DNA from 4 places in the Streptomyces sp. NPDC007095 genome. Region 1 is predicted to be linked to each of the others. Evidence: riboswitches for the same ligand, from Rfam matches in the RefSeq annotation. Region 1 holds a riboswitch; each other region holds the start of a gene.

What was found. Region 1 has a riboswitch for cyclic di-AMP ahead of ABZ656_RS03380 (NlpC/P60 family protein). Riboswitches for the same ligand answer to the same signal wherever they lie in the genome.
Region 2: it holds a riboswitch for cyclic di-AMP, as region 1 does, so the genes downstream of both, ABZ656_RS00630 (LysM peptidoglycan-binding domain-containing protein) here and ABZ656_RS03380 (NlpC/P60 family protein) in region 1, are expected to answer to the same signal.
Region 3: it holds a riboswitch for cyclic di-AMP, as region 1 does, so the genes downstream of both, ABZ656_RS14240 (hypothetical protein) here and ABZ656_RS03380 (NlpC/P60 family protein) in region 1, are expected to answer to the same signal.
Region 4: it holds a riboswitch for cyclic di-AMP, as region 1 does, so the genes downstream of both, ABZ656_RS32665 (M23 family metallopeptidase) here and ABZ656_RS03380 (NlpC/P60 family protein) in region 1, are expected to answer to the same signal.

The regions. Positions count from the first base shown of each region.
Region 1 covers NZ_JBEYFS010000005.1:101,696-103,888, reverse strand. Annotated here, with positions in the region: gene ABZ656_RS03380 (NlpC/P60 family protein) at 85-1,263, opposite strand; cyclic di-AMP (ydaO/yuaA leader) riboswitch at 1,270-1,443, opposite strand; gene pcrA (DNA helicase PcrA) at 1,759-2,193, shown strand, end outside.
Region 2 covers NZ_JBEYFS010000001.1:116,388-118,580, forward strand. Annotated here, with positions in the region: partial or broken gene ABZ656_RS00620 (CocE/NonD family hydrolase) at 1-525, shown strand, start outside; gene ABZ656_RS00625 (hypothetical protein) at 533-832, shown strand; cyclic di-AMP (ydaO/yuaA leader) riboswitch at 1,102-1,263, shown strand; gene ABZ656_RS00630 (LysM peptidoglycan-binding domain-containing protein) at 1,268-1,978, shown strand; gene ABZ656_RS00635 (HAD family hydrolase) at 1,972-2,193, opposite strand, start outside.
Region 3 covers NZ_JBEYFS010000034.1:6,343-8,535, reverse strand. Annotated here, with positions in the region: partial or broken gene ABZ656_RS14240 (hypothetical protein) at 1-901, opposite strand, end outside; cyclic di-AMP (ydaO/yuaA leader) riboswitch at 958-1,127, opposite strand; gene ABZ656_RS14235 (diacylglycerol kinase family protein) at 1,243-2,193, opposite strand, start outside.
Region 4 covers NZ_JBEYFS010000114.1:25,531-27,723, forward strand. Annotated here, with positions in the region: gene ABZ656_RS32660 (GntR family transcriptional regulator) at 1-18, opposite strand, end outside; gene ABZ656_RS32665 (M23 family metallopeptidase) at 279-1,043, opposite strand; cyclic di-AMP (ydaO/yuaA leader) riboswitch at 1,056-1,216, opposite strand; gene ABZ656_RS32670 (pitrilysin family protein) at 1,515-2,193, opposite strand, start outside.

The DNA of each region.
Region 1 (2,193 bases):
TAAGGACCTTCGAGCGGGTTGGCGGCGGGCCACGCGCGCGTGGAGTCCGATGAGCCCCACGCGCGTGTGCCGGGCGCCGGGGCGTCAGGCCGGACGCACCACGCTGTGGATGATCGACTCACCGCCGTAGAAGATCGACTCCTCGCGGACGTACGCGCCCGGCTTGGGGGCGTGGATCATCATGCCGTTGCCGATGTAGAGGCCGACGTGGCTGATGTCGTCGTAGAAGAAGACGAGGTCACCGGGCTTGATGTCGGCGAGCGAGACGGTCGTGCCCGCGTTCACCTGGTCGTAGGTGGTGCGCGGGAGGGTGACGCCGGCGGCCTTCCAGGCGGCCTGGGTGAGGCCGGAACAGTCGTAGGAGCCGGGCCCGGTCGCGCCCCAGACGTACGGCTTGCCGATCTGGGTGCGGGCGAAGGCGAGGGCCTTGTCGGCCTTGGCGGTGTACGAGGAGTCGGTTGCCGAACTCCCGGAGGTGCCGGCGGAGCCAGTGGTCGCGGAGGTGCCGGAACCCGTCTGCTGCTGGGCGGCCGCCTCCTGGGCCTTCTTCTCCGCCGCGGCCTGCTGCTGGGCCAGCTCCGCCGCCTTGCGGTCGGCCGCTTCCTGCTTCTTCTTCTCGATCGCCGCGAGCCGCGCCTTCTCCTCGGCGGTCAGCTTCGAGAGCAGGTCACGCGCCTCGGCGAGCTTGCGCTGCACGTCGGCCTTGGACGTCCTCAGCGCGCTCTGCGTCGTGGTGAGCGTCTGCAGGCTCTGGGAGGCCTCCGCGCGCTTCTTGGTGGTGGCGGCCTGCTCGGTGATGTAGTCGTCGACGGCCACCTTCTGGCGGCTGGTCAGCCGGTCCATCAACTGGGTCTGGTCGAAGTAGTCCTGCGGATTGTCGGCCAGCAGGAGGGTCGCGGTGTCGGGGGCGGAGGCCCCGGTGCGGTACTGCGCCGCGGCGAACGAACCCAGCTCCTCGCGCGCGGTGTTGAGCTTCTCGGTGCGCTGGGCCACATCGTCGAGGAGGGAGTCGACGCGCTTGCGCTGCTGCGCGGTCTTCTCCCTGGTCGCGTTGTACTTCTCGGTCGCCGCCTCGGCCTGGTGGTAGAGGTCGTCGACCTTCTTCTCGACCTCTTCTACGCTCGGCTTGGCATCGGCCGAGGGCGCGGCGTTCGCCGTCTGGGAGAGCAGGGCCACGGAGGTGAGGGCCGCCGTGGCGAGGGCGGGGGTCCGTATACCCGCTATGCGCGTACCCGTAGGACTCCACTTGCGGTGCGACGCCAAGGTGGCGACTCCTTCCGTCATCCGCCTACCGAGTTAGCTGTCGGGTTCGGGCGGGTGATTCCGGAAGGTTTGCCCTACGGTCCTTGTCCCAGCGGACGGTTGGACCGATTCACCCCAAGGTCGGTTGGGTCCCCGGCTCCGGCTGCCACGTGGGCGCACCGGACTCGGCGGAGGCCGCACGGCCCGGCGGTGTTCGCCGGTTGGGTCGAGCGGCCTGCCCGGCACGCTAGCCAACTCATAAGTGTTCTGTGAAGTTTGATGTGCGATATGCCCGATACATTTTCGTGACCTTGATCCTGGGGGCCCTTGATCGGGACTGACTGTGACTGACCGTAATGAAACGATCCTGAACGGTGACGGCGTCCGCGGCGGAAAGAGCGGCGGAAAGGGATCAGGCGCGGTCGCGGAAAGAGATCATGCGCGGTCGCGGAAAAACCGGTCGGGTTTCCAGGGTGGCCGCGGGTTGTCAGTGGGGCCGCCTAGACTCGGAGAGCGATGAGCAGCCTCTTTGATGACAGCTTTCTGGCGGACCTCCAGCCTTCCGGGGCCCACGAGGAAGAGCCCCCGCCGCCGCCCGAGGACGGGGCGCCGGAGCCGCTTCCGGACGACCTGTTCGGCGGCCGCTTCGACGTGCCCGCGAGCCGGGACGCCTACTACCGTGACGGCGCGCCCCGCCCCGCCGTGGACCCGGCGGCCCTGCTGGACGGGCTGAACGAGAACCAGCGCGCGGCCGTGGTGCACTCCGGCTCCCCGCTGCTCATCGTGGCCGGCGCGGGCTCCGGCAAGACCCGGGTGCTCACCCACCGCATCGCCCATCTGCTGGGCGAGCGTCATGTCCACCCCGGCCAGATCCTCGCGATCACCTTCACGAACAAGGCCGCGGGCGAGATGAAGGAGCGCGTCGAGCAGCTCGTCGGCCCGCGCGCGAAC
Region 2 (2,193 bases), on a different contig from region 1:
GGCGGCCAGTTCCCTCGAAACTTCCGGTGCGAGCGCGCGAGTCGGACCCGGGGATCACCTTCGAGGAGCCGGAGCAGTCCGAACCCCCTGGGAGTGACGTCCCCGGCCACCCTTGACGAACCCCGCCCCGAACGCCTGGTCGCCCGTGACGTGGCGAGGGGCGAGTGGCGTGTGGAGGTCGACCCTCGCCAGGACGGCACCCGTGTCCACCCGGACGGCCTCGAATGCACGGAGGACGCCCTGGACACGTACACCATCGACGAGTCGGACCCGCTCTCCGCCCGCACCCGCTCGACGAGGTCGATCCGTCTGCACCGCCCGGAGCTGCCCTGGGAGGCCCGGGTCGAGGCACGCTCCGAACTCAGCTGCGGCGCCCGGGAGTTCATCACCTCGAACGAGCTGATCCGCAAGGACGGCAACGAGGTGGTCTTCCATCGGACGTGGGAGAGGAGAATCCCCCGGACGGCGGGCTGGAGTCCCGGCGGCGTCATGGGCAACCCCGAGGAGCACGGCGCGGACCGGTGAGTTCCTGATGGCCCTGGACGAGGGGATGCTCGCGTACTTCCGCGAGATGGCCGACGAGATGGTCACGCGCTTCGGGATCCCCCGGGCCGACTCGGTGGCGAGGGTCAACAGGGCTTACGCGGGGCAGGAGTTCGGCCCCTACCCGGACCTGATGTGCCACGAACTCCCCGAATACCGGGCCTACGGCATCTACTTCAAGCCCAACGCCGGCCGGCTCCCCGACGACGACCCCGACACGCATCTGTCCGCGTGGGAGGTGCGCCCGGCTCCGCCCGCGGCCTCACCGGCCGGGACACTCGAAGCCTGATGTCCGATTTGCCGCCAGTGCCGGTTTATTTCTGCTTGGTCGCGTGAGTTGGGTCACGCCCATACGGGGTGAACTCTTTATCCCCCCTTGACGACTCCCCCTTTGCACAAGGCAAGTTGAGTGTCACGTTCCGGATTAATCGGGCATTTTCTCCCATGTATTTCGCAGGTGAAAGCGATCTACACCGGGAAATCAGGGCTTGTTCCGGACATGTGCTCTCGCATACGTTCACGTCGATCCGGACGGACCGCCCAATCCTGCCGCCGACCGGAATATCCCAGCCACCCACACACGCACGGCAGGAGCGGGGGACCCAGGTAAGCCGCCGATCCGGACACCGGAACGGCTAGGGGTGAAGTCGCACACACGGTGCGGCCGGGCAGCTCCCGCCCGAACCCGACAGCTCACCTCGCAGGCACCGGAGAGGAATTCGCCATGTCCGCACGAGGCAAACGTCACAGCTTCAAGACCCACAGCATCCTCACGCGGGGCATCCTCGCCGCGGGACTGGGCGGAGTCACGCTCGTCCTCCCGATCATGGGCGCGACCTGCGCACAGGCCGCCGCTCCCACCGCCGCCACCACCACCGACGTCCAGCTCATCACGTACAAGGTGGTCGCGGGCGACACCCTGGCCAAGATCGCGCAGAAGTACCCCACGAGCGGTGGCGCGGCGAAGCTGTACGTCGCCAACCGCGCGGTCATAGGCCCCGACCCGTCGACGCTCCGCCCGGGCCTCACCCTGACCGTGGGCACCAAAACGGTCCAAACCCCCACCAAGAAGGCCTCGGCGCCCACCGCCACCAAGGCCTCTGCGAAGACGTACGCGAACAACCTCGACGGATGGATCAAGCACTCGCTGGACATCATGGCCCGCGCCAAGATCCCCGGCACCTACAACGGCATCCACCGCAACGTCATGCGCGAGTCCTCCGGGAACCCCCTGGCCATCAACAACTGGGACTCCAACGCCAAGGCCGGTATCCCCTCCAAGGGCCTCCTCCAGGTCATCGACCCGACGTTCAAGGCGTACCACGTGCCGGGCACATCGATGAACCCCTACGACCCGGTCGCGAACATCACGGCGGCCTGCAACTACGCGGCGGCGAAGTACGGCTCGATCGACAACGTCAACGGGCCCTACTGATAGGACTGGTGGGGCTGGCTGGGCCGGTAGGGCTGGTACGACGGCCGGGGCTGACGGGGCCGAGGAGACTCGGACGGCTGCCGGGGCTCTCGGGACTCCCGGAACCGATCCGTCCGGCACGGGAACAACCGCTCCAGTACCACCGCGATCCCGTCGTCCTCGTTAGACAGCGTCACTTCGTCGGCCACCGCCTTCAGCTCCGGATGGGCGTTGGC
Region 3 (2,193 bases), on a different contig from region 1:
GCATCCCCGCGGCCAGGGGCATCCCCGCACCGAGCGGCATTCCCATTCCCATGGACGTGTCCGCGCCGAGCGGCATTCCCGTACCCGTGGGCATGTTCGTGCCGAACTGCATCCCGGCGCCGAGGGACATGTCCGGGCCGAGCGCGGTCGACTGCTGTCGCTGCCACTCCGCCGCGGCCTGGTTGCGAGCCTGATCCTCCGGGGTGGGCCAGGCACCCTCGGCCGGACGTGACTCGACCGCCGCGGGCCCGGGGTTCCACTGTGCGGCATGTTTGGACACCAGCTCACGGGCCAGCGCCAGCTTTCGCTGGATCTTCTCCTTGGACGTCTTCAACGAGGACTGCCCCGGCCCGGCGGGCACCGCGGGCACCGCGGGCAGCAGGGCCGTGGCGGCCTCCTGCGCAGGTTGTGGCGCGGGCTCCGGCGCGGCCGGCAGCGCGGTGACGGCCCTGGCCGTCAACTCGGCCACGGGTCCGGCGGCCGCCTCGGCGGAGGGGCCTGCGGTCAACTCCAGAACGGGGCGGGCGGTCAACTCCCGCCCGCGGTTGGTGAGCCCGTCCTCCGGCCGCTTCGCCGGGCCCGTGGGCCACGCCTCGGCTCGGCGGTTCGGCATCCGGTCGGCCGGCAGCCTGGCCGGCGCGGACGGACCCAGCTGCGTGCGCGCCGCGTCGAACCAGGTCTTGGTGATGTCGTCGAGGGCGGGGTCGCGGCGCCTGCGCGCGGTTTCCGGCGCCGGGTTGACGCGGCCTCGGCTCCCTGTGGTCATCGCGCGGGTCCCGTTGACGAACCCGACGGCGTTCTCGGCCTGGTCGTAGAGGGAGCTGATCCGCTGCTGCACCTCCTCGCGGCTAGGACCGTCCGCGCCACTGAGGGCGGCCGTCGCGCGTGCGGAGTCGGGCATGCCAGGGAGGCTGCCGCCTCCAGGGCGCGGGGTTCGTTCCGGCGCCATGGGAGCCGTACTCCTTCCGTACTCCGCCTACCGGGTCGGCCGTCGGGTTCGGGCGGAAGATTCCGGAAGGCATGCCCTACGGCCCTGCCCGAGTGGGCAGTCGGGCCGATTCACCCCAAGGTCGGTTGGGTCCTGGTTCCGGTTGCCACAGGGGCATCGGATTCGGCGGAGGTCGCGCGACCCGGCGAGGTTCGCCGGAGGGAGTCGTGCGGCCTGCCGCCAACTTAGCCAATTTGTGTGCCTGGTGTGAAGATTGGAGCGCGAACTGTCCGATATGTAATTGTGACCTTCGTCTACGCGTTCCGGCTGCGACCAGGATGTCGCACGACCGCCGTTCGCCCCATGGTCGCCGCCAGCGTCCGCAACCGGCGCCAGTCCAAGGGAGGTTGGGCCTCGGGTACACCGGGCCGTCCCTTCGGGACGCGGACGCGCAGGGCGCCGGGTTCGACGCGGCAGTGGACCGGGGCGGGCAGGACCAGAGCCTCGCCGTCGATGCCGGCCTCGACTTCCGCGCGGTCGGCGTCGATGACCACCACACGGGTGGTCAGGACCGCGAGTCCGTCCGGCGCGGGGTCCAGTACGAGCGCGGCGGCCTCGGCCGCGCTGTCCACCGTGATGCCGAGGACACCGAGCAGCCCGGAGTCGAGCCGTTCGCGGCGGCCGAGACCGGCCGGATCGTTGGTGCGGTAGGGGTTGTTGCTCACCAGTACGGCCTGCGGGGCGTCGAGCGTCGTGTCGCCGGCGCGGGCGGTCAGTCGCGGCCCGCGCTGGCGGGTGAGCAGGTCGGGCAGGAGGTCCAGGATGGTGCCGATCTTGTCGTCGCGGTACGCGGGACTCTGCACGACCGCCGCGTACGCGCCGAAGGAGGCGTTGTTGACGAACGGATGGCCGCCGGCGAAGCCGAGGTCCACGCGGAGTTCGACGCCGTCGGTGAGGGCGTCCAGGCAGGTCGCCGGGTCGTCGCGGTCGAGGCCGAGGTCCATGGCGAAGTGATTGCGGGTGCCGGCGCAGACCACCAGGAACGGCAGACCGTGTTCGGCGGCGACGGCCGCTACCAGCGCCTGGGTACCGTCACCGCCGGCGACGCCCAGCAGATCCGCGCCGTCCGCGACGGCGGCCCGGGCCAGCGCGGTGACGTCCTGGTGCTTCTCCGGGTCGAGCAGCACGACCTGCGCGCCGAGCCGCTCCGCCTTCTCCCGCAGCCCGAACTTCGCCACCTTGCCGCCTCCGGAGTGCGGGTTCAT
Region 4 (2,193 bases), on a different contig from region 1:
GTGCGCGGGAATGCGCATGACCGGACCTCCGCCTTAATCCCCGCGAAACGCGGTCGATTGACGCTTGTTCAGCGACTCTATTGCAGAGAGCCTGAATTTCCGATGGCGGGCCGGAATCCATGGATATTTTTTGGACAGACAGTCGTTCGAAACGACGAAGCCCCGGCTGTGGGGAGCCGGGGCTTCGGAAGTGTTGACGCCGGTCGTCGGACGTCCAGGGTGCGCGAGCGGCAGAGGATCACACCGTCCGAGCGTCGGAGGATCACGCCGCGCGAGCGTCAGACGTTCACGCCGTGCGAGCGGAGGTAGGCGACCGGGTCCATGTCGGAGCCGTACTCCGCCGTCGTGCGGGCCTCGAAGTGGAGGTGCGGCCCGGTGGTGTTCCCGGTGGAGCCGGAAAGGCCGATCTGCTGGCCCGGGGTGACCGTCTGCCCCACGGAGACGCCGATGGACGACAGGTGGCCGTACATCGTGTAGGTGCCGTCGTGCATCTTCAGGACGATCTGGTTGCCGTAGGCACCACCCCAGCCGGCCGTGACGACCGTGCCGGAGCCGACCGCGTGGACCGGGGTCCCGGAGGCGGCGTGGAAGTCGACGCCGGTGTGGCTGCCCGAGGACCAGAGGCTGCCGCCGGTCTTGTAGCCGGTGGAGATGTACGAGCCGGTGATCGGCAGGACGAAGGTGTTGAGGCGCTTGCGCTCGGCGGCGCGGGCGGCACGCTCCTTGGCCTCGCGCTCCTTCTTCGCCTCCTCGGCGGCCTTCTTGCGCGCGGCTTCTTCGGCCTTCTTGCGTGCCGCTGCCTCGTCGGCGGCGCGCTGCTGGGCGGCGGCCTGCGCGTCAATCTGGGCGGCGACCCTGTCGCCGAGGGTGACGGCCTGGGTCAGCCCGGTCTGCTCGACGGAGGCGTCCGCGGCGAGCGCCGGGGCGGCCAGGGTTCCGATGACACCGGTGGTGGTGAGCGCGGCGACGCCGACGGCGTTCGTGGTGGAGCGCTTCACGCGGCTCGGACGGCGGTGTTTCCCGGGGCCACAGGTGAACGCCATGTAGGGGCTGATCCTTTCCTTCCCTCTCGCCTACCGGGTTAGCTGACGGGTTCGGAGCAGGAAGGTCTCCTACGGACCCCCTCCAGGGAGGGCGTCCGATTCACCCCAGGGACTGCGTATGGGTCCCCGGCTCCCCTGGCTCGCGCCGTACGGGGACTCGGCGATGACTGTCCGGTGCCGCGGGCGCGGCGCACTGCCTGACGAACAGCCGCCCCGACGCTAGACGGGGCGTCTTTCAATCAACAAACGGATCACGGTTTTTGTAGTGCATGCCACAGGGCAGACGGGCAACCTCCCTACCAATACGGACATCTTGGGGATGAAGTCCAAGCGGAATCCGAGCGGAAATCCGAGCAAAAAGGGGCCCGGGCGACTCTTCAGTCACCCGGGCCCTACGGAGTCACGCTCTTCCGCTCCGCGTGCGGCTCGGCTTCCAGCCGGCTTCTACTGAGCCGCTGCTCCGCCGAACCCCTACTCCGCCGGAACGACGGTCACTTCACCGATTCCGAGGGCCTTGACGGGCTCCTGGATGTGCGCGGCGTCGCCGACAAGGACGGTCACCAGACGGTCCACCGGGAAGGCGCTCACGGCGGCCGCGGTGGCCTCCACGGTGCCGGTCGCGGCGAGCTGCTGGTACAGCGTCGCCTGGTAGTCGTCCGGCAGGTACTGCTCGACCTGGTCCGCGAGCGTGCCCGCCACGGCCGCCGCGGTCTCGAACTTGAGGGGCGCCACCCCCACCAGGTTCTGTACGGCGATGTCGCGCTCGGCGTCCGTCAGGCCCTCGGCGGCGAGGGTGCGCAGCACCTTCCAGAGGTCGTCCAGCGCCGGGCCGGTGTTCGGAGTGTCCACGGAGCCGCTGATGGCGAGCATCGCGATACCGGTTCCGTCCGGGGCGGCACGCAGGACCTGGCCGAACGCCCGCACACCGTAGGTGTAGCCCTTTTCCTCGCGCAGGACTCGGTCCAGGCGCGAGGTGAGGGTGCCGCCGAGGCAGTACGTGCCGAGCACCTGGGCGGGCCACACACGGTCGTGCCGGTCGGCGCCGACGCGGCCGATGAGCAGCTGCGTCTGGACCGCGCCGGGGCGGTCCACGATGATCACACGGCCGGTGTCGTCGGCGGTCACCGGCGGCACGGGGCGCGGCTCGGCG